Linked DNA regions of Bosea sp. 685. The main gene of each other region encodes a partner of the protein of the gene in region 3 in a complex. Links are inferred from orthologs where the notes say so. Each region holds a gene or a part of one and is shown on either strand. Other genes may lie near its edges. The genes, in order: secA, secG and secY.

Region 1 (6,958 bases), 1.7 Mb from region 3 along the record:
GTGGCGGCCTTGGCGCCGAGCTTGAGGTCGACGAGATAATTCACCACCTCGTCGCGCTTGCGCTCCTCAGGAACCTGCGCGAGCCGCTCGCCGAGATCTTCCGTCGCCAGCGCGACGTCGCGTTCGGTGATGGCGATGCCGTTGACCTTGGCCACGATCTTATCGGCTTGAGCCAGCGCGGCAGGCGTCGCGGCGAGCACGAAACCGAGAGACATCATGGCGAGACGTGACAGCGTCATCGGGTCAAACCTTCAGCAAGCAGCAAAAACCGGTCATTTGCGCTGCACTGCCAGTTGAACGCGGCAAAGGCAAGGCAGCTGCGCGGTTTAAAGCCTCCATGGCGCGATGCTTTGCCGGCCTTTGCGCGGCTTGCGCTGTTCGATAGCGCGGCTCCCTTGGAACTACGCGACAAAAACCCCACATCGGTTGCGAATTCCGCCGCCGGCCAAGGCTCGTGCTTGCTGCAAACAAGGCTCGCACTTGGTGCAAAGCGGTGCTGGACCCCGCCCCCGCACGCGTCTAAACACGCGGTCGAATTGAGAATTATCGGGCTTTCGCCCGCGCGCGGGTCACCGCGGACGCAAGGCGAAAGCTGCACTATCGAAAGGCCCAACAATGCTTGGCGCGCTCGCAAAGAAACTCTTCGGCTCGTCGAATGATCGGCGGGTCAAGGGCTATGGCCCTCGTGTCGCGGCGATCAATGCGCTCGAAAACGAGATCGCCGCGCTCAGCGACGAGGCCCTGCAGGCGCGCACCGCCGAGTTCCGCCAGCAGCTCGCCGATGGTGCAAAGCTCGACGATCTCTTGGTGCCGGCCTTCGCCACGGTGCGCGAGGCGGCCAAGCGCGTGCTCGGCCAGCGGCCCTATGACGTCCAGCTCATCGGCGGCATGGTGCTGCATGAGGGTGCCATCGCCGAGATGAAGACCGGTGAAGGCAAGACGCTGGTCGCGACCCTGCCGACCTATCTCAACGCGCTCGAAGGCAAGGGCGTGCATGTCGTCACGGTCAATGACTACCTCGCTCGCCGCGACGCGGAATGGATGGCCAAGCTCTACAACTTCCTCGGCCTTTCCGTCGGCATCATCGTCCACGGCATCGACGATGAAGAGCGCCAGCGCGCCTATGCCAGCGACATCACCTACGGCACCAACAACGAATTCGGCTTCGACTATCTGCGCGACAACATGAAATACGAGGTCGCGCAGATGTCCCAGCGCGGCCACCATTTCGCGATCGTCGACGAGGTCGACTCGATCCTGGTCGACGAGGCGCGCACGCCGCTGATCATTTCGGGCCCGCTCGACGACAAGTCCGATCTCTATGTCGCGATCGACAAGATCCTGCCGGGCCTGGTGGCCGGGGATTTCGAGGTCGACGAGAAGCAGCGCGCGGTCTCGCTGACGGAAGCCGGCAACGAGCATATTGAGGAACTGCTGCGCGAGGCCGACCTGCTGAAGGAGGGCGATCTCTACGACGCCCAGAACGTCACTCTGGTCCACCACGTCAACCAGGGCCTGCGGGCGCATTCGCTGTTCCAGCGCGACAAGGACTACATCGTCCGCAATGACGAGGTCGTCATCATCGACGAGTTCACCGGCCGCATGATGCCGGGCCGGCGCTATTCGGAAGGCCTGCACCAGGCGCTCGAAGCCAAGGAGCACGTCACCGTCCAGCCCGAGAACGCGACGCTGGCCTCGATCACCTTCCAGAATTATTTCCGGCTCTATTCCAAGCTCGCCGGCATGACCGGCACGGCCTCGACCGAGGCCGACGAATTCTTCGAGATCTACAAGCTCGAAGTGGTCGAGATTCCAACCAATGTCCCGGTCGCCCGCAAGGACGAGGATGACGAGGTCTACCGCACCTTCGAGGAGAAGGTCCGCGGCGTCATCCGCGAGATCAAGGCGGCGCAGGAGAGCGGCCAGCCCATGCTGGTCGGCACGACTTCGATCGAGCGCTCGGAACTCGTTGCCGAGATGCTGGCGAAGGAAGGCTTCAAGCAGATCGATTTCAGCGACCCCAGCGGGCTGGAGCCGATCTACGCCGCCGCCCGCGCCGGCAAGCCCTCGAACGCCTTTGCCGTGCTGAACGCCCGCTTCCACGAGCTGGAGGCCTATATCGTGGCGCAGGCCGGCGTGCCCGGCGCCATCACCATCGCCACCAACATGGCCGGCCGCGGCACCGATATCCAGCTCGGCGGCAATGCCGAGATGCGCATCAACCATGATCTCGCCGGCATGGCGGAGGGGCCGGAGCGGGAGGCCGAGGCGAACCGCATCCGCGCCGAGGTGATCGACTTCAAGCAGCGCGTGATCAAGGCGGGCGGGCTCTACATCGTCGGCACCGAGCGCCATGAGAGCCGCCGCATCGACAACCAGCTGCGTGGCCGCGCCGGCCGCCAGGGCGATCCGGGCCGGTCAAAATTCTTCCTGTCGCTGCAGGACGACCTGATGCGCATCTTCGGCTCCGACCGGATGGACGGCATGCTGCAGAAGCTCGGCCTCAAGGAGGACGAGGCGATCGTCCATCCCTGGATCAACAAGGCGGTCGAGAAGGCGCAGGGCAAGGTCGAGGCGCGCAACTTCGACGTCCGCAAGAACATCCTGAAATACGATGACGTCATGAACTCCCAGCGCAAGGTCGTGTTCGAGCAGCGCCGCGACTTCATGCGCCAGCCGACGGTGCGCGAAACCATCGACGACATGCGCCAGGGCGTCGCCGAGGATCTCGTCAGCCGTCATATCCCCGAGGAGGCCTATCCCGAGCAGTGGGACACCGCCGCGCTCAAGGAAGGCGTGATGCAGTTCCTCAATCTCGATCTGCCGATCGAGGATTGGGCAAAGGAAGAGGGCATCGCCGACACCGAATTGCGCGAGCGCATCCGCAAGATCGCCGACGAGGATTACGCGGCCCGTATCGAGCGCAACACCGAAGAGGTGATGACCTATGTCGAGAAGCAGGTGCTGCTGCAGACGCTCGACCATCTCTGGCGCGAGCACCTCGTCACGCTCGACCATCTCCGCCAGGTCATCGGCTGGCGCGGCTATGCCCAGCGCGATCCGCTGAACGAGTACAAGCAGGAGGCCTTCGAGCTGTACGACTCGCTGACCGACCGCCTGCGCGAACAGGTCACCGGCAATCTGATGCGCATCGAGGTGCGTTTCGACGCGCCGGAAGAGCCGGGCAGCTTGCCGCCGCAGGATGAAGCCGGTTCCGGCTTCGGTGGCGATTACGGCAGCACGGGCCTGCAATACGCCGCAACCGACGCCGACACGGCCGTGCTCGACCGCAACCCGACCGACCCGGCGAGCTGGGGCAAGGTCGGCCGCAACGAGGCCTGCCCCTGCGGCTCCGGCAAGAAGTACAAGCACTGCCACGGCCAGTTCGTGTGAGGCGGTAAAGGCGCTGGAACTCCTTCTGCCCTCGCGGGAGAAGGTGGCTCGGCGCAGCCGAGACGGATGAGGGGGCGCTGTGAGCCCACCATCTGGCCTGAAAGCGACGCCAACCGGACGGGGCACGGCGCCCCCTCATCCGGCGCTGCGCGCCACCTTCTCCCGCATCAAAGTCGGCTGTTGCCGACTTTGACACTTTGTTGCCCATCTCGGGCACGCCCGAGATGGGTGGGAGAAGGGAAGAAGGCGTCGCGTCATTCTCGGCCTTCGGAAACGCCAGCGGTCATTTCCGCTTCTCCTCGCAGATGTTCATCCTATGAGGATCGCCGGAGAGCTGGCATCTGAAGCCGCATTCGTAATCGCCGCCCCGGCTGGTCTGAAGCAGCTTCATCCGCTCGATCGCGGCGTCGCGGCAGTAGCTGAATGTCTTGAAGCGCGCCGTCACGTCGAATTTGGCGCGGTTGGTCTGATCGGGATAGACGATCGCGGCCCATTCGCCGGGGCTGTCGTCGCAGCCAGCCAGCAAGAGCAAAACCAGGAACAGGGAACGTCTCATTTCGGTTCCTCCGGTTTCGGCCAAAAATAGCACGCTCCGGGTTGGCTGATCAGCCTCTAGCGTAGGCGCCCTTGCATCAACCCGTCGCAATCGTCAGGTTGTTGGCCGCGACGCGAAATGCGCGCACTGCCTAGGGAGGGCTGACGGGATGGTGTTCAACGGTTTCGACATCGTCGTCGTGGTACTGGTGGCGCTCGTCATCCTGACGATCGCGCTCGGCGTGCGCACTGTTCCGCAGGGCTATAATTACACGATCGAGCGTTTTGGCCGCTATTCGCGCACGCTCGGTGCGGGGCTCGGGCTGATCGTGCCTTATTTCGACCGGGTCGGGCATAAGGTGAATGTCATGGAGCAGGTGCTCGACATTCCCTCGCAGGAGGCGATCACCAAGGACAATGCCGGCGTGCGCATCGACGCTGCCGCCTTCTACCAGGTGCTCGACGCCGCCAAGGCCAGTTACGAGGTCTCCTCGCTCGGCCAGGCGCTGATGATCCTGACCATGACCAATATCCGCACCGTGGTCGGCTCGATGGACCTCGACCAGCTGCTCTCGCATCGCGACGAGATCAATGAGCGCTTGCTGCGCGTCATGGACGCCGCGGCCTCGCCCTGGGGCGTCAAGGTCACGCGCATCGAGATCCGCGACATCCTGCCGCCGGCCGACATCGCCGGCGCGATGAACCGGCAGATGAAGGCGGAGCGCGAGAAGCGCGCCGCCGTGCTCGAGGCGGAAGGGCTGAGGCAGTCCGAGATCCTCAAGGCCGAGGGCCAGAAGCAGTCGCAGATCCTCGCCGCCGAGGGCCGCAAGGAAGCAGCCTTCCGCGACGCCGAGGCGCGCGAGCGTTCGGCGCAGGCCGAGGCGGCGGCGACCGCGATGATTTCGGAAGCGATCAGCAAGGGCGATATCCAGGCGGCGAACTTCCTCATCGCCGAGCGCTATACCGATGCGCTGAAGGCGATCGCCTCCTCGCATAACAGCAAGGTGGTGATCGTGCCGATCGAGGCGGCCGCGCTCGCAGGCACGGTCGGTGGCATCGCGCAGCTGACCCGCGCGGTCTTCGGCGAGGAGGCGGTCGCGACGCGCCGCGTCGGCTCGGTTCCGCCGTCCGGCCGCACGAGCGGGTGAGGCCGGCCATGCTGCTGGACTGGTTTTCCTCCCTTGGCGGCTGGAGTTGGGTCGTAATCGGCCTCGTGCTGATCGGCGGCGAATTGCTGGCGCCCGGCGTGTTCCTGATCTGGCTCGGCCTCGCCGCGCTGCTGACGGGTGTCGTCGTCGGGCTTTTGGGCATCGGTTGGCAGAGTGCGGCGCTGGTTTTCGCTGTGCTCTGCGTCGTCAGCGTGCTCACCGGGCGGCGCCTGACGCTGCGCAAGGACGAGGAGCCCGATGCCGCGACAGGCCTCAACGATCGCGGCCGCCAGCTCATCGGCAAGGTTTTCCGATTGGAGGCGACGATGACCGGCGGCGAGGGCCGCATCCGCGTCGGCGATTCGTCCTGGCGCGTCACCGGCCCGGAATTGCTGGCGGGCAGCGAAATCAAGGTGGTGCGGGTCGAGGGCGCGACGCTCATTGTCGAGAAGGCCTGAGGCCGCGACGGTTTCGCGCGCCCGGCAGGCAAAGAATCGGGTTGTCCGGCGCGCTGGCGGGTCTATAGCGAACGCTCCGTCGCCAGCCCGATCGTTCCATGACACTCCGCACCGAACGCCTGTCCCTCTCCAAGGACCGCATCAAGGTCCTGCTTCTGGAGGGCATCAATGATTCCGCCGCCGATCTGATGGTCCAGGCCGGCTATACCAATATGGTCCGCCTGCCCAAGGCGCTCGACCATGACGCGCTGCTCAAGGCCGTCGAGGGCGTGCATGTGCTCGGCATCCGCTCGCGCACGCAGCTCACGGAGCCGGTCTTCGCCCAGGCGAGCCGGCTCTTCGCGGTCGGCTGCTTTTCCGTCGGCACCAATCAGGTCGATCTGCAGGCGGCGCGCGGGCGCGGCGTGCCGGTCTTCAACGCGCCCTTCTCGAACACCCGCAGCGTCGCCGAACTGACGATCGGCGAGATCGTCATGCTGCTGCGCAAGATCACCGACCGTTCGGTCTCGGCCCATACGGGCGGCTGGGACAAATCCGCGAACGGCTCCTTCGAGGTGCGCGGCAAGGTTCTGGGCATCGTCGGCTACGGCAATATCGGCAGCCAGCTCTCGACGCTCGCCGAGGCGATGGGCATGCGGGTGATCTATTACGATCAGACCGACCGCTTGCGCCACGGCAACACCGAGCCGGTCGACAGCCTGGCCGAACTGCTCGGTAACTCCGACATCGTCTCGCTGCATGTTCCGGAGACGCCGGCGACCCATGGCATGATCGGGGCCGAGCAGATCGCGCAGATGCGGCCGGGCAGCTACCTCATCAACAATTCGCGCGGCACGGTGGTCGATCTCGAGGCGCTGGCGGTGGCCTTGCGCGAGGGGCGGCTTGCGGGCGCGGCCGTCGACGTCTTCCCGGTCGAGCCCGCCTCCAATGCCGAGCGCTTCGTCTCGCCACTGCAGGGCCTGGCCAATGTCATCCTCACCCCGCATGTCGGCGGCTCGACCGAGGAGGCACAGGAGCGCATCGGGGCTGAAGTGGCGCGCAAGCTCGTCGATTATTCCGATATCGGCTCGACCGTCGGCGCGGTGAATTTCCCGCAGGTTCAGCTCACGCCGCGTCCCGCGGGCACGCGCTTCATCCATGTCCAGCGCAATGTGCCGGGCATGCTGCGGCGCCTGAACGACGTCTTCGCCGCCCGCGAGGTCAACATCTCCGCGCAGAACTATCAGACCGATGGCGAGGTCGGTTATGTCGTGATGGAGGCCGACAGCGTCGGCCCCGAAGCGCGCGACATCCTGCGCGAGATCGCGGCGCTCGACGGCACGATCCGGGCAAGGCTTTTGTATCAGCGGGCGTGAGCGCCTCCTCTTCACACACAGCCCTCATCCTGAGGAGCGGCCGATAGGCCGCGTCTCGAAGGATGCTTCA
Region 2 (10,023 bases), 570 kb from region 3 along the record:
CAAAGCCGATGAGGCTCAAACCCAACGAGAGTGCGGCAGCAAGGTTGTTCTGACGGATCAGGCCGAACTCGTTATGCGAGGTCGCGAGCGTATAGATCAGCAGATAGAGGCCCACGAGCGCCAGCGAGCCGGTGAAGAACAGGGCGAAATCCGGAAGTTTCGCCAAAGCTTCAGCTATCATGGATGGCCCCGTCTCCTGCGCCGGGCCAGGATGGCTTCAACCCTGCTCGAAGGCAATGACACAGCCCAGCGCCGCGGCCGCCGGCACAACAATGCGCTCTTCGCCCTGTGCGAAAGGAACGCCCGCTGCGCTCAGCCGCGCGGCGACGGCTTCGAGATCCGACACCGACACACAAAATCCGAGAAAGCGCGCCGGCGTCGGGTCCGGCTCGACATGGTAGATCGCGCTTGCGGCCTCGCCGTCGAGCACGTCGATGCGACCGCGCGGCAGGTCCAGGACGTAATCCTCATTGCCCTCGAGGATCTCGGCCCCGCCGGTGAAGGCGGTGAGAAAGGCGCGGTGCTGCTCGGGCTCGTCCGTCACCAGGATCGCCGCGGACAGCCCGGTCGCGCCATTCTCATGCTGCTGGAAGGCCGGATTCCAGAAATTCTGCGGCTCGTGCTGCTCGCAGACGAAGAAGCCGCATTCAGGCGCGGCGGCATCATCGGCAAAGGCGAGCGAGAAGGCGACGCGTACCTCCTCCCCGCTCGGGCGGCGCGCCTGCCGCTCGAAGAAGAAGGGCTCAAAGGCGCCGATGCCGGCGGCCTTGAAGGCGAGATTATCGGCCTTGGCGTCCTGGCTTTCCAGAACCAGCATCGACATGCCCTCGCCGCGCTCCAGGGCATCGCGCACGAAAGCCCCGAAGGAGAAGCGACCCGGCACCGGTTCCGGAATCGATTCGGCATCGCCGATGGTGATCAGCTCCAGGAAGGAGCCCGGAAACTGGACGATCCGATTCTGCGTGCCCCAGGGATGGCTGTTGCGTGCTCCAACCCGGAAGCCGAGCTTCTCATAGACGGCGCCGGCAGCGTCGAGATCGCGCACGCCGATGACGAGATGGTCGAGGCCGCGAGGGGTGGTGGCAGCAGGCATGACGATGTCTCGCAAGGCAGGAGGCTCGGACAGCCCCTTGTCTAGCAGGTCATCGGGCGCAGGTCATGGCGCGATGCAGCTATGGCTCGATATAGTGCGGCAGGAAGCGCGAGGTGTTCTTGGTGATCGGCGTTACATCCTCGCGGATGCAGAGGCCGCAGGCCTGCGAGGCGACGAGCCAGGAGCCGATCACCGCGTAGTTTCCATCGGACTGGAACAAATTGGTCGCGGCGTCCTGCAGGATGAAGCCCTCGGCGCCATAGGGACCGTCATCGCTGTCCAGCACCTTGCCGCGTTCCAGCAAGGTGATATTGGCGCCCTCGCGCGAATAGAGCGGCTTGCGAACCCGGCGCGGCGACAGGCTTTCGCAGCGAGGATCGCCCTCGAAGAAGGCCGGTAGCAGGTTGGGATGGCCGGGTTCCATCTCCCAGAGGCAAGCGAGCAAACCCTTGTTCGAGAGCAGCGCCTTCCAGGGCGGCTCGATGAACTGGCAGCGCGAGCCAGCGAGCGCGCTGGCATAGCGTTCGCGGAAGAGCCATTCCCAGGGGTAGAGCTTGAACAAGGTCTCGATCGGCACATTCGAACCGTCGCAGAAACGGCCGTCGGTAAGCAGGCCGATCTCTTCGATGAAGCTGAACCGGGCGTCGAGCCCGGCCTGCTTGGCGCAATCGAGCAGGTAATCGACCGTGCCCTTGTCTTCGACGCTCTCCTGCACGCAAGCGAGATGCAAGCGATAGGGTGACGGTGCACGCAGCCCGGCAAAGGCGGCGATCAATCGCTCATGCAATGAATTGAACTGGTCGCAGCCGGCGGGCAGCCTGCCATTCGCCATCGCCTGTTCGAGCCAATCCCATTGCACGACACTCGATTCGAACAGGGCGGTCGGCGTGTCGGCATTGTATTCGAGCAGCTTGGCCGGCCCTCGCCCGTCATAGGCCAGGTCGAGCCGGCCATAGAGATTGCGCTCGCCGTTCTGCCAGCTCTCGCGGATGAAGGCCCATTGCGCTTCGGGAATGGCGAGCCGGGTCAGGACCGCGTCATCGCCGATCGCCTTCTCGATGAAGGCGAAGCAGAGCTGCTCGATCGCCTCGGTCGGCGCCTCGATATCGCGCTCGATCTCTTCCAGCGTGAAGGCATAGGCCGCGCGTTCATCCCAATAGGTCGCGCCGTCGATGGTGTGGAAGGCAAAGCCGAGGCGCTCGACCTGGGTCTGCCAATCCGCGCGCGCTTCGAGGACGACGCGACGCATCTCAGGAGGAGGAGGAGGAGCTGAAGGAATGCGAGGTCGAGCCAAAGCCGCCGCGCGAAGCGACGCTGGTCGTGCTGACGCCGCTGCTGGAGCCGCCGCTTCGCGCAACGAGTGCTTGTCCTGAACTCGTTGAATAGGCGCGTGATGAGCTGCCGCCGTAATAACTTCTGCCGCTACTGTTAGAGCTGTTCCCATAGCCGCGCGCCTGCTGGCATTCCTGTGCCTGGGAGCCCGGCGGGCAGGCGTCGCGCGTCGGCGGTAGCAGGGGCTGCGCCGCGCCACCGCCCTGGGCCAGGCTGCGCGCCAGCATGATCCCGGCAAGCGCTGGAACGACGACCTGCGCCCCGTTCCAGCTCGCGCTCTGGCAGGAGCCGACGCCATATTCAGTCTCGCAGGCGCTGGTGTTGCTGAATTTCCTGGCGTCGCGCAAATGATTGACGGAGGCCTCGTTGAAGCGCTGCTCGCATTGGCTCGCGCTCAATTGCCCGCCCGCGCGGCATTCAGCCAGGGTGTTGTAGACGAGGCTGTCGTCATCGTCGTCGCCCGAGAACGACCAGACGGTCGCGACCAGCACCACGCCCGCCGCCGCCAGTCCGATCTGGGTCGAGCGTTTCACCGCGCCGCCCTCTCAGACGGTCATGCTGGCGGCCGCCAGCGTGCCGGAAATCACGGCGATGACGGCCAGCATCGCCGCCGAGGGGAGACGATCCTCCTCGATCTTGTGCGAAAGCTCGGGAATGATGAGGCGGGTGAGCCCATAGACCGCAAACTGGATCAGCATCGCGGCAATGGCCCAGAGCACGCAGTCGGCGATGCTGCTCGCCTGCGCGATCGCCTTTTCCAGCGGAATCGCAAACCCCGTCAGATTGCCGCCCAGCGCGACCGCGGCCGAAAGATTTCCGGCGCGAATCAGCGCGATCTCGTCATGGGCCGTGATCCGCAAATAGATCGCGGCAAAGCTCGCGATCAATGCGGAACCAAGCGCGAAATAGAGCAGAAAGGCGGGGAGCCCCGCCATCGAGATCGCCATGCCGCTCGCCCCCGGGCCGCCATAAGCTGTCCCGTGACTATACGTGAGTTGCGCGGCGACGCCAGAGCCGGATGATTTCAGACGGGGTCACTTCGTGATCCCGTCTGAAATCTGAATCCGTCTCTCATCAAAAAGTGAGAGCAGGATGCGAAAAACCGGTGCCCACTTTTTCGCGTCCTGCTCTAAGGCGTCGCCGCCGGCTCAGACCAGGCGGCTTTGCACCACGGCGGCCTCGACGAAGCTTGCGAAGAGCGGGTGCGGCTCGAAGGGCCGCGACTTCAGTTCGGGGTGATACTGCACGCCGATGAACCAGGGATGGTCGGGATATTCGACCGTTTCCGGCAGGAGCCCATCGGGCGAGACGCCGCTGAACTTCAGCCCTTGCGCCTCGAGCCGCTCGCGATAGCTCATATTGACCTCGTAGCGATGGCGATGACGCTCGGAAATCTCGGTCCCGCCATAGATCTTGGCGATCTTGGTGTCGGGATCGAGGATCGAGGCATAGGCGCCGAGCCGCATGGTGCCGCCGAGATTGCCGTCCGCCGCGCGCTGCTCGAGCTCATTGCCGCGCATCCATTCCGTCATCAGGCCCACGACGGGCTCCTCCGTCGGTCCGAACTCGCTGGAATTCGCCTTCTCGATATGGGCGAGCGAGCGGGCCGCTTCGATGACGGCCATCTGCATGCCGAAGCAGATGCCGAAATACGGCACCTTGCGCTGCCTCGCGAAGGTCGCAGCCTTGATCTTGCCCTCCGCACCGCGATGGCCGAAGCCGCCGGGCACAAGGATGCCGTGGACATGTTCGAGGAATGGGGTCGGATCTTCCTTCTCGAAGACCTCCGATTCGATCCAGTCGAGATTGACCTTCACCCGGTTGGCGATGCCACCATGCATCAGCGCCTCGATGAGGGACTTATAGGCGTCCTTCATGCCGGTATATTTGCCGACGATGGCGATGGTGACCTCGCCCTCGGGGTTCTTCACCCGCTCGGAGATACGCTGCCAGTTCGAGATGTCGGGTTCGACGCTGGCATCCATGCCGAAGGCGGCCAGAACCTCGTTGTCGAGCCCCTCCGCATGGTAGGACAACGGCACGTCGTAGATCGAAGCGACGTCCCTCGCCTCGATCACGGCGGTCTCGCGGACATTGCAGAACAGAGCGAGCTTGCGGCGCTCCTCACGCGGAATCTCGCGGTCGGTGCGGCATAGCAGGATGTCGGGCTGGATGCCGATCGAGCGCAATTCGGCGACAGAATGCTGGGTCGGCTTGGTCTTCAGCTCGCCCGCGGTTGGAATATAGGGCAGCAGCGTCAGATGGATGAAGATGCACTGGCCGCGCGGCAATTGCTGGCTGGTCTGGCGGATCGCTTCCAGGAAGGGCAGGCTCTCGATGTCGCCGACCGTGCCGCCGACTTCCATCAGGACGAAATCATAGCCCTCATTGCCGGTGAGGATGAATTCCTTGATCGCATTGGTGACGTGCGGAACGACCTGGATGGTCGCGCCGAGATAATCGCCACGGCGCTCCTTGGTCAGGATGTCCATGTAGATGCGACCGGTGGTGATGTTGTCACCCCGATTGCAGGGCCGGCCGGTGAAGCGCTCGTAATGGCCGAGATCGAGATCCGTCTCGGCCCCGTCATCGGTGACGAAGACCTCGCCATGCTGATACGGGCTCATCGTGCCCGGATCGACATTGAGGTAGGGATCGAGCTTGCGCAGGCGGACCGTGTGGCCGCGCGCTTGAAGGAGAGCTGCGAGAGCCGCCGACGCCAGGCCTTTGCCAAGCGAGGACACCACGCCGCCGGTGATGAAAACATACCGCGTCATGGGAGGTCACCTTTAACGCCAAGGTTTCGATTCGCGAAGCGGGCCCGCGCAGGGTCGTTGTGCTTCACACGCTTGTCCACAGCCTGACGAGTCCTGCGACCCTCCAGGCTGCCTTTGTCCATAGGGACTGATCCATCAGGGCCACTATAGCAGCGCAGCCGGATCAGGCTCGTTGGGAGTGGCCGGTTTCCCGGCGACTTCCCATCAAAAGAGAAGGGCCGGTTTCCCGGCGACTTCCTGTCAAAAGAGAAGGGCCGGTTTCCCGGCCCCTGCCCTGTCGTCATTGCTGCGGCGCCGCGGGAGGCGTCGGCGGCTGCGAGCCGCCGCTCGGCCCTTGCAGTTGCCGCAGTTGGTCGAGCACGCCGCCGGCATTGGGGGCGCTCGGGCCGGCCGGGTTGACGGGCGCGCTCGTCGTGGGCGCGCCATCGATGATGGAACGCTGCACGCGGCTGCGATTCGCGATCACCGCGAGCACGATCGAGGTCAGGAAGAAGGCGCCGGCCAGAATAGCGGTAGCGCGGGTCAGCGCGTTGGCCTGGCCGCGGCCGGTCATGAAGCCGCCGGCACCGCCGCCGCCGGAGCCCATGCCTAGCCCGCCGCCTTCGGAGCGCTGCAGGAGGACGACGCCGACGAGTGCGACCACGATGATCAAATGGATGACGATGAGAACGTTCTGCATGGTCTCACGAAAATGGGTATGGAGCGGGCCGCCGCAAGAGCGCCCCGCCCCGTCTGCCCGTATCGGGCTTGTAGAGGTCGCGGCGCACATAGCACGCGTCTACGAAGCGCACCACCCGGCAAATCACGCTTGGCGACACCCGGCCTCAGGAGCAGGCCCGCGCGATCGCCAGGAAGTCTTCGGCCTTGAGGCTCGCGCCACCGACCAGCGCGCCATCGACATGGGCGACATTCATCAATTCCGCCGCGTTCGAGGGCTTCACCGAGCCGCCGTAAAGCAGGCGAACGCCGGCAGCTGCCCCCTTGCCGAGAAGCCGGCCGAGCTCCGTGCGGATCGCCTGATGCATTTCAGCGACGTCGGCAGCCGTCGGGGTCAGGCCCGTGCCGATCGCCCAGACCGGCTCATAGGCGATGACGAGAGTAGCCGCCGTCGAATCCTCCGGGACCGAGCCGCGCAGCTGCTTCTTGACGATCGCCAGCGCCTTGCCGGCCTCGCGCTCATCCTTGGTCTCTCCGACGCAGATGATCGGCACCAGCAGGGCGTCCCGCGCGGCTTGCGCCTTCGCCTTGACGATGGCGTTGGTCTCGCCATGGAGCGTGCGCCGCTCGGAATGGCCGACAATGGCAAAGCTCGCGCCGGAATCGGCGAGCATCGCAGCCGAAACCTCGCCGGTGAAGGCGCCGCCGGCATTGGAGCTGCAATCCTGCCCGCCGGTTGCGATGCGCGATCCGATCAATGAGGCAGTCGTGGTATAGAGCAGGGTCGCAGGCGGGCAGATCGCAAGATCGACGGCCGCCTTCAGCGCGGCGTCATAGCCCTTGGCGACCTCGACCGCGATGGCGAGATCGGCCTTCAGCCCGTTCATCTTCCAATTGCCAGCCACCAGCGGCCTGATGTTGCGTGTCACGTCTCGCCTCCCAATATGCTGCGCCGGCTGTAACCCTGCCGCAATCGCCCGGCAACACCGCCGAGTCGACTGACTCAGGAACGGCCGATCGACTCAGGAATGATTGCGAGTTGCGCAAGCGGTTCCTATAAGCGGCACCGACAAAAACCGGCGGCGCGCCCGCTTGCGCCGCATCCGGACAGGAAAGACTTAAATTCAATGATGATGCAGGGCATCCGCAAGGCGGGTCAGAGTTTCCTCGGGAAGCTCATCATCAGCATAACGTTCGGCTTCCTGATCCTGTCCTTTGCGATCTGGGGCATCGGCGACATCTTCCGCGGCTATGGCCGCAATGAAGTCGCTCGCGTCGGCAAGGTCGAGATCGGCCTCGAACAGATGCGCACGGCCTATCAGAACGAGATCCAGACGCTGACCCGCCAGCAGCGCCGCCAGATCACGCCCGATATGGCGCGCGCGATCGGACTCGACCGGCAGGTGCTGTCGCGGCTGGTGACGGAAGCGGTGCTCGACCAGACGGCGCAGGGCATGCGGCTCGCCGTATCCGACGAGACGATTCGCAACCTGATCTTTGACGATCCGAGCTTCCGTGACGCATCGGGCGCTTTCTCGCCGGCGCGCTTCAACGAATTGCTGCGCAATAACGGCTATACCGAGCAGGTCTATGTCCGCGAGCAGCGCGCCACGATCCTGCGCCAGCAGCTCGCCGAGATGGTCGTGGGCTCCGTCGCCGCGCCCGTGGCCCTGCAGGAGATCGGCCACCGCCTGCGCAACGAGAAGCGCAGCGTCACCTTCGCCCGCGTGCCGGTGAGCGCTGCAGGTGAGATCGCCGCACCCACCGAGGCACAGCTCAAGACCTTCTTCGACGAGCGCAAGGCCGCTTTCCGCGCGCCCGAATACCGCACCGCCAGCATGCTTTCGATCTCGGCCGAGACGGTTGCCGATCCGGCCTCGGTCAGCGAGGGCGACGTCAAGGCGCGCTACGAGCAGATCAAGGGTCAGCGCTTCAGCTCGCCCGAGACACGCGCGATCCAGCAGATTGCCTTCCCGACGCCGGAAGAGGCGCAGGCCGCCAAGGCCCGCATCGAGGGTGGCGAGACCTATGAGGCCGTGGCGACCCAGCGCAACATCGCCGAGAAGGATCTCTCGCTCGGCACCTTCACCAAGAGCCAGGTCTTCGATCCAGCCGTACGCGACGCTGCCTTCGCGCTGGCGCAAGGTGCGGTCAGCGCTCCGGTGACGAGCGGCTTCGGCCCTGTCCTGCTGCGCGTGACCGCGATCACGCCTGAGCGCGTGCGTCCCTATGAGGAGGTCGCGGCCGAGCTGCGCAGCGAGATCGCGACCAGTCGCGCCGCGAGCCTGATCACCGACTTGCACGACAAGATCGAGGATCAGCGCGCTGCCGCCAAGCCGCTGGCCGAGATCGCGAGCGAATTGAAACTGCCCTTGCGCACGCTCGGCCCCGTCGATGCGAGCTTGCGCAAGCCCGATGGCACGACCGAGACGGCCGTGCCTGGAGGCGACGCGACCGTGCAGGCGATCTTCCGCTCGGATATCGGCGTCGACAATGAGGCGATCCGGTTGCCGCGCGATGCGGGCTATGTCTGGTTCGATCTGACCAAGATCGATCCCGGCCGCGCGCAGGGCTTCGACGAGGTCAAGACGCAGGTCGAGGCGCAATGGCGCGCCGACGAGCTTGCGAGCAAGCTCTCGACCAAGACGCGCGAACTCGTCGCACAGCTCGACAAGGGCGAGGCTTTCGACGCGGCCGCTTCGACCGCCGGGCTCACGATCGAGAAGGCCGCCGATCTCGGCCGGCAAGAGCAACGCCCCGAATTGCCGGCCAATGTGGTCAGCCTGATCTTCGGCACCGCGGTCGGCAAGAGCGGTGCGGCGGCGCTTGCCGATGGCGCGCGCGTGCTGTTCAAGGTCGATAGCGCGACCGTGCAGCCCTATGCCCGCACGACGCAGGAGGCGGAGAATTTCGCCCGCCTGCTCGCTTCGAGCATCAGCGAGGACATCCTGTCGCAATATGTCGGCAAGCGGCAGTCCGAGCTCGGCGTCAGCGTCAACGAGGCCGCATTCCGCAATGCCACCGGCGGCGCGCAGAATTGACCATGCAAGCCCCTTTCGAACGCTTTGCGCAAAGCTACGAGGCCGGCACGGCGCAATTGCTGAGACAGGTACTGGTCGGCGATTGCGAGACGCCGGTCGCCGCCTTCCTGAAGCTGCGGCACGCGACGACGGGCCCGGCCTTCCTGCTCGAATCGGTCGAAGGCGGAGCCGTGCGCGGGCGCTACTCGATGATCGGGCTCGAACCGGACCTGATCTGGCGCTGCCATCACGGCGAGGCCGCTTTGTGCCGGCCGGCGCTCGGCGACAGCTTCCTCACCGATCCGCGCCCGGCTTTCGAGAGCCTGCGCTCATTGCTGGAGGAGAGCGCGATCCCCGACAGCGAAGGGGCGGAAGGCGAGAAACTGCCGCCCATGGCCGCCGGCGTGTTCGGCTATCTCGGTTACGACATGGTGCGCCTGATGGAGCGCCTGCCTGAGGCCAAGGAGACCGGCACCGGCGTTCCCGACGCCATCCTGCTCCGCCCGACGCTAATGGTCGTGTTCGATTCGGTGCGCGACGAGATCCACGTCGTGACCCCGGTACGGGCTCAGCCCGGTATCGCGGCCCGCGTGGCCTATGAGCAGGCGCAGGAGCGGCTGGAGGCCGTGGTGATGGCGCTCGAAGGGCCGTTGCCAGCCGATGCCGCCATCGACATCGCCAATTTGCCGGAGCCGGCGATCGTCTCGAACACCAGCGAGGCGGATTTCCACGCCATGGTCGCCACCGCGCAGGACTATATCCGCGCCGGTGACATCTTCCAGGTCGTGCTGTCGCAGCGCTTCGAGGCGCCCTTCCAACTGCCTCCGTTCGCGCTCTACCGGGCACTAAGGCGGGTCAATCCGGCGCCGTTCCTGTGCTATCTCGACTTCGCCGAGTTTCAGATCGTCTGCTCCAGCCCCGAAATCCTGGTCCGCCTGCGCGACGATACCGTCACCATCCGGCCGATCGCCGGTACGCGGCGTCGCGGCGCGACGGTGGCTGAGGACGACGCACTCGCCGAGGAATTGCTGGCCGATCCGAAGGAACGTGCCGAGCATCTGATGCTGCTCGATCTCGGCCGCAACGATGTCGGCCGGGTCGCGCGGATCGGCTCGGTGAAGGTGACCGATTCCTTCTTCATCGA
Region 3 (4,327 bases):
GTCCCCGTTTTTCGGCATCATGCTTTGGGTCAGACGTCAGACGCGACGGCGCTTGCGCGGACGGCAACCGTTATGCGGGATCGGCGTCACGTCGCGGATCGAGGTCACGGTGAAGCCCGCGGCCTGCAGGGCGCGCAGCGCCGATTCACGACCCGAACCCGGACCGGTGACTTCGACTTCCAGCGTACGCATGCCGTGCTCGGCTGCCTTGCGGGCGGCGTCCTCAGCGGCAACCTGGGCGGCATAGGGGGTCGACTTGCGCGAGCCCTTGAAGCCCATCGTGCCGGCGGACGACCACGAGATCGTGTTGCCCTGCGCGTCGGTGATGGTGATCATGGTGTTGTTGAACGAGGCGTTCACATGGGCGACGCCGGAGACGATGTTCTTACGTTCGCGGCGACGAACGCGTTGGGCTTCCTTGGCCATAGGTCTTTCATCCTTCGAGCGCGCCCGTCATGCCAGGCGCTGGGGAGTAGAAAGGCAGTAGGCAATCGGCAGTCGGCAATCGATCACGACTGCCTACTGCCCAAAGCCTACTGCCCCGAAATCACTTCTTCTTGCCGGCGATCGGCTTCGCCTTGCCCTTGCGGGTACGGGCGTTGGTGTGTGGCGCTGGCCGCGAACCGGCAACGAGCGGCGATGGCGCAGGCCGCGATAGCAGCCGAGATCCATCAGGCGCTTGATGTTCATCGAGACTTCACGGCGCAGATCGCCCTCGACGAGGTAGTCGCGGTCGATCGTCTCGCGGATCTGCAGGACTTCGGCATCGGTCAGCTGGTTGACCCGGCGCTCGTCGGCGATGCCGACCTTGGAGCAGATCTCCTTGGCCTTCTGGGCGCCGATGCCGTGGATGTACTGCAAGCCGATGACGACGCGCTTGCCAGTAGGAATGTTAACGCCCGCGATACGAGCCATGGTCTCTTCTCCATGTCGGCCGAGACGCCCGATGGCGCGCCGGCGGTGAAAAATAACCCCGCGCCGGTGGAGGCCGGCCTCTGCGAGGCGTTGAAACGGTCACATGCATAAACGCGACGCCGTCCCCTCTTGCGAAGGTGTCGGCATCGCTGCATGAAACCGGAAGTGGGGTCGTTAGTCGCTTGGGCGCAACGAGTCAACCCGCCGCGACCAAGAATCGTGCCAAAGCAAAAATCGGTATCAGGCCAACGCCTTCTCGATCGCCGCTGTCACGGCGTCGATCGGTTGCATGCCGTCGATATCGGTCAGTTGCCCGCGCTTGGCGTAATAGGGCGCAACCACCGCGGTATCGCGATTATAGGCCTCGAGCCTGGTCTTGAAGACCTCCGGATCGTCGTCCTTGCGCACCGGCTGCCCGGCCGCCCTCGCCTCCTCGGCGCGCTTGACGATGCGGTCGACGAGCTTGGTCTGGTCGACCTTGAGCTCCAGCACCTTGTCGAGCTTGAGCCCTTTGGACGCCAGCATCGCGTCGAGCGCCTCGGCCTGCGCCAGGGTGCGCGGGAAGCCATCGAGGATGAATCCCTTCTTGGCATCCGCATGCTCGATTCGCTCGGCGACGATGCCGATGACGATATCGTCCGAAACCAGCGCGCCGGAATCCATCACCGACTTCGCCTTGATGCCGATCGGCGTGCCCGCAGTGACCGCCGCACGCAGCATGTCGCCCGTGGAAAGCTGAGGAATGCCGTGCGCTTCGACGATACGCGCCGCTTGAGTGCCCTTACCCGCCCCCGGCGGCCCCAAGAAAATCAATCGCATCAGCGCTTCGCCCCTCGCAGCTTGGCCTTCTTGACCAGCCCTTCATACTGATGGGCCAGCAAATGTCCGTGAACCTGCGCCACGGTATCCATCGTCGTCGTCACCACGATCAGCAGCGACGTGCCGCCCAGGAGAATGATCGGTATCTGGGCATAGGTGATCATGATCTCGGGGATAAGGCAGACGATAGTCAAATAGCCGGCTCCGAGCACCGTGATGCGAGTCAGCACGCGGTCGATATGCTCGGCGGTGCGCTCGCCCGGGCGGATGCCGGGCATGAAGCCGCCATGCTTCTTGAGATTGTCGGCTGTCTCCACCGGATTGAACACGATCGCGGTGTAGAAGAAGCAGAAGAAGATGATCAGCGCCGCATAGAGGAACATGAACAGCGGCCGGCCATGGGCCAGATAGGTCGCGATCACCGACAGAAAGCCCGTGCCGCCCGAAGCCTGCGAGAAGCTCGCGATCGTGGTCGGCAGCAGCAGCAGCGAGGAGGCGAAGATCGGCGGAATCACGCCGGCCGTGTTGAGCTTCAGCGGCAGGAACGAGGTCTGGCCCTCATACATGCGGTTGCCGACCTGGCGCTTGGGATAGTTGATCAGGAGCCGGCGCTGGGCGCGCTCCATGAAGACGCAGAAGGCGATGACGCAGATCGCCATCACCAGGATCAACAGCAGTAGGCCGGTCGAGATCGCGCCCTGACGGCCGAGTTCGAGGGTCTGGGCGAGCTGCGACGGGAATTCGGCGATGATGCCCGAGAAGATGATCATCGAGGTGCCGTTGCCGATGCCGCGGCTGGTGATCTGCTCGCCGAGCCAGAGCAGGAACATCGTGCCGCCGACCAGCGTGATCGTGGTCGAGAGCAGGAAGAACGGGCCCGGCTCCAGCACGAGATTGCCCGAGCCCTGCAGGCCGACGCCGATGCCATAAGCCTGGAAGACCGCGAGAACCAGCGTCAGGTAGCGGGTGTACTGGTTCAGGACCTTGCGGCCCTGCTCGCCTTCCTTCTTCAGCGCCTCGAAGGTCGGGATCACGCTGGAGAGCAGCTGCACGATGATCGAGGCCGAGATGTACGGCATGATCGCAAGCGCGAAGATCGCAAGCCGGCCGACCGCGCCGCCGGAAAACATGTTGAACAGGCCAAGCACGCCGGACTGCGACTGCTTGAACAGGTCCGAGACGGCGTCGGGATTCATGCCGGGCAGCGGGATATAGGTGCCGAGCCGGTAGATGATCAGCGCGCCGAGCGTGAACCAGATGCGTTTCTTCAGCTCATCCGCCTTGGCGAACGCGCCGAAATTCAGGTTTGAAGCAAGCTGTTCAGCCGCCGATGCCATGCGTCCGGTCCTTGGATGGTATCATAAACAGTCAAACGGCGGCCTGGGCTTCGGGCCCGGCCGCCGTTCGCAAACGCTCATGTAAGAGCTTGGCTCACGCCTGTGAAGCGGCAGGCGCCAGGATCTTCGCAGGCGCCAGGATCTTCACCGAACCGCCGGCCTTCTCGATAGCGGCAACCGCCGACTTCGACGCACCGGCCACCTCGAAGGCGAGCTTCGCCTTGAGTTCGCCGACGCCCAGGATCTTGACGCCGTCGGTCGCCTGACGGGTGATCACGCCGGCGGCGACGAGCGCCTCGATCGTGACCGCGCCCTTGGCGTCGAGCTTGCCGGCTTCGACCGCCTGCTGGATCCGGCCGAGATTGACCTCGTTCAGATCCTTGGAGAACAGGTTGTGGAAGCCACGCTTGGGCAGGCGGCGATAGAGCGGCATCTGGCCGCCTTCAAAGCCCTTGACCGCCACGCCGGAACGAGCCTTCTGGCCCTTGACGCCGCGCCCGCCGGTCTTGCCCTTGCCGGAGCCGATACCGCGGCCGACACGGATGCGCGACTTGTGCGCGCCATCGTTGTCACGAATGTCTGTGAGTTTCATCGAACGATTCCCCTCACTTCGCGTCAATGACGCGGACGAGGTGCCTGACCTTGTCGATCATGCCACGCACGGAGGGCGTGTCGACCAGGGTCGAGCGCCGGCGGATCTTGTTCAGGCCGAGACCGATCAGGGTCTGGCGCTGCGAAGCCTCGCGGCGGATCGGGCTACCGATCTGCTCGACGACGACGGTGGTTTCAGCTTTTGCCATGATCCCACCCTCAGACTTCGGCCGCGGCATCGGTGCCAGCATCGCGACGACGCGTCTGCAGGGCCGAAACCTTCAGGGACCGACGCGCGGCGACGCCGCGCGGGCTGTCCTCGTTCTTCAGCGCGTCGAAAGTCGCGCGGACGAGGTTGTAGGGGTTCGAGGAGCCGAGTGACTTCGACACCACGTCCTGCATGCCGACCGCCTCGAAGACGGCGCGCATCGGACCGCCGGCGATGATGCCGGTACCGGCCGGGGCAGCGCGCAGCACGACCTTGCCGGCGCCGTGACGGCCCTGGACATCGTGATGGAGCGTGCGGCCTTCGCGCAGCGGAATGCGGACGAGACCACGCTTGGCGGCTTCAGTCGCCTTGCGGATCGCTTCCGGCACTTCGCGGGCCTTGCCATGGCCGAAGCCGACGCGGCCCTTCTGGTCGCCGACGACGACGAGCGCGGCGA

The links.
Region 1: the proteins of secY (region 3) and secA are in contact, whole or in part, in a crystal structure (PDB 3DIN), measured with the Thermotoga maritima proteins. The link is inferred for Bosea sp. 685 from one-to-one orthologs. Residues at the interface, in WP_004081795.1 of Thermotoga maritima: Glu108, Gly109, Glu110, Glu111, Ala236, Glu237, Arg238, Arg239, Ile240, Thr241, Ile242, Gln243, Tyr244, Ala245, Arg246, Arg247, Val248, Thr249, Gly250, Arg251, Arg252, Val253, Tyr254, Gly256, Ala257, Ser258, Thr259, Tyr260, Leu261, Pro262; in WP_004082002.1 of Thermotoga maritima: Glu261, Ala262, Arg263, Lys300, Ala301, Arg302, Thr303, Ile304, Ile305, Leu323, Tyr324, Asp325, Pro326, Val329, Ser330, Tyr333, Ile336, Lys340, Phe345, Val349, Glu363, Phe364, Tyr374, Ser375, Gly376, Gly377, Glu393, Ile395, Thr482, Ser483.
Region 2: secY (region 3) and secG share a complex: the UniProt entries of both Escherichia coli proteins name them as parts of the sec protein translocase complex. The link is inferred for Bosea sp. 685 from one-to-one orthologs.

The regions. Positions count from the first base shown.
Region 1 is NZ_CP134779.1:374,224-381,181, forward strand. The notes cover bases 264-3,593. They hold secA (preprotein translocase subunit SecA), read left to right. Parts: upstream 264-615; coding sequence 616-3,393; downstream 3,394-3,593. Also shown: RMR04_RS02880 (peptidylprolyl isomerase), read right to left, coding at 1-239; RMR04_RS02890 (hypothetical protein), read right to left, coding at 3,677-3,949; RMR04_RS02895 (SPFH domain-containing protein), read left to right, coding at 4,098-5,075; RMR04_RS02900 (NfeD family protein), read left to right, coding at 5,084-5,533; serA (phosphoglycerate dehydrogenase), read left to right, coding at 5,632-6,888. UniProt on the Escherichia coli protein: Required for protein export, interacts with the SecYEG preprotein conducting channel.
Region 2 is NZ_CP134779.1:2,632,822-2,642,844, reverse strand. What follows is about bases 4,183-7,060. They hold secG (preprotein translocase subunit SecG), read right to left. Parts: upstream 5,882-7,060; coding sequence 5,483-5,881; downstream 4,183-5,482. Other genes in these bases: RMR04_RS13910 (SurA N-terminal domain-containing protein), read left to right, coding at 6,987-7,060; tpiA (triose-phosphate isomerase), read right to left, coding at 6,027-6,788; RMR04_RS13925 (CTP synthase), read right to left, coding at 4,183-5,202. Outside these bases: RMR04_RS13950 (DUF350 domain-containing protein), read right to left, coding at 1-181; RMR04_RS13945 (VOC family protein), read right to left, coding at 218-1,093; RMR04_RS13940 (glutathionylspermidine synthase family protein), read right to left, coding at 1,173-2,342; RMR04_RS13935 (DUF1190 domain-containing protein), read right to left, coding at 2,344-2,958; RMR04_RS13930 (DUF350 domain-containing protein), read right to left, coding at 2,971-3,372; more of RMR04_RS13925, read right to left, coding at 3,574-4,182; more of RMR04_RS13910, read left to right, coding at 7,061-8,900; trpE (anthranilate synthase component I), read left to right, coding at 8,903-10,023. UniProt on the Escherichia coli protein: Subunit of the protein translocation channel SecYEG. Overexpression of some hybrid proteins has been thought to jam the protein secretion apparatus resulting in cell death; while this may be true it also results in FtsH-mediated degradation of SecY.
Region 3 is NZ_CP134779.1:2,063,515-2,067,841, reverse strand. Bases 903-3,847 are described here. They hold secY (preprotein translocase subunit SecY), read right to left. Parts: upstream 3,072-3,847; coding sequence 1,734-3,071; downstream 903-1,733. Other genes in these bases: rpmD (50S ribosomal protein L30), read right to left, coding at 3,677-3,847; rplO (50S ribosomal protein L15), read right to left, coding at 3,166-3,663; RMR04_RS11170 (adenylate kinase), read right to left, coding at 1,156-1,734. Outside these bases: rpsK (30S ribosomal protein S11), read right to left, coding at 37-426; more of rpmD, read right to left, coding at 3,848-3,871; rpsE (30S ribosomal protein S5), read right to left, coding at 3,882-4,327. UniProt on the Escherichia coli protein: The central subunit of the protein translocation channel SecYEG. Consists of two halves formed by TMs 1-5 and 6-10.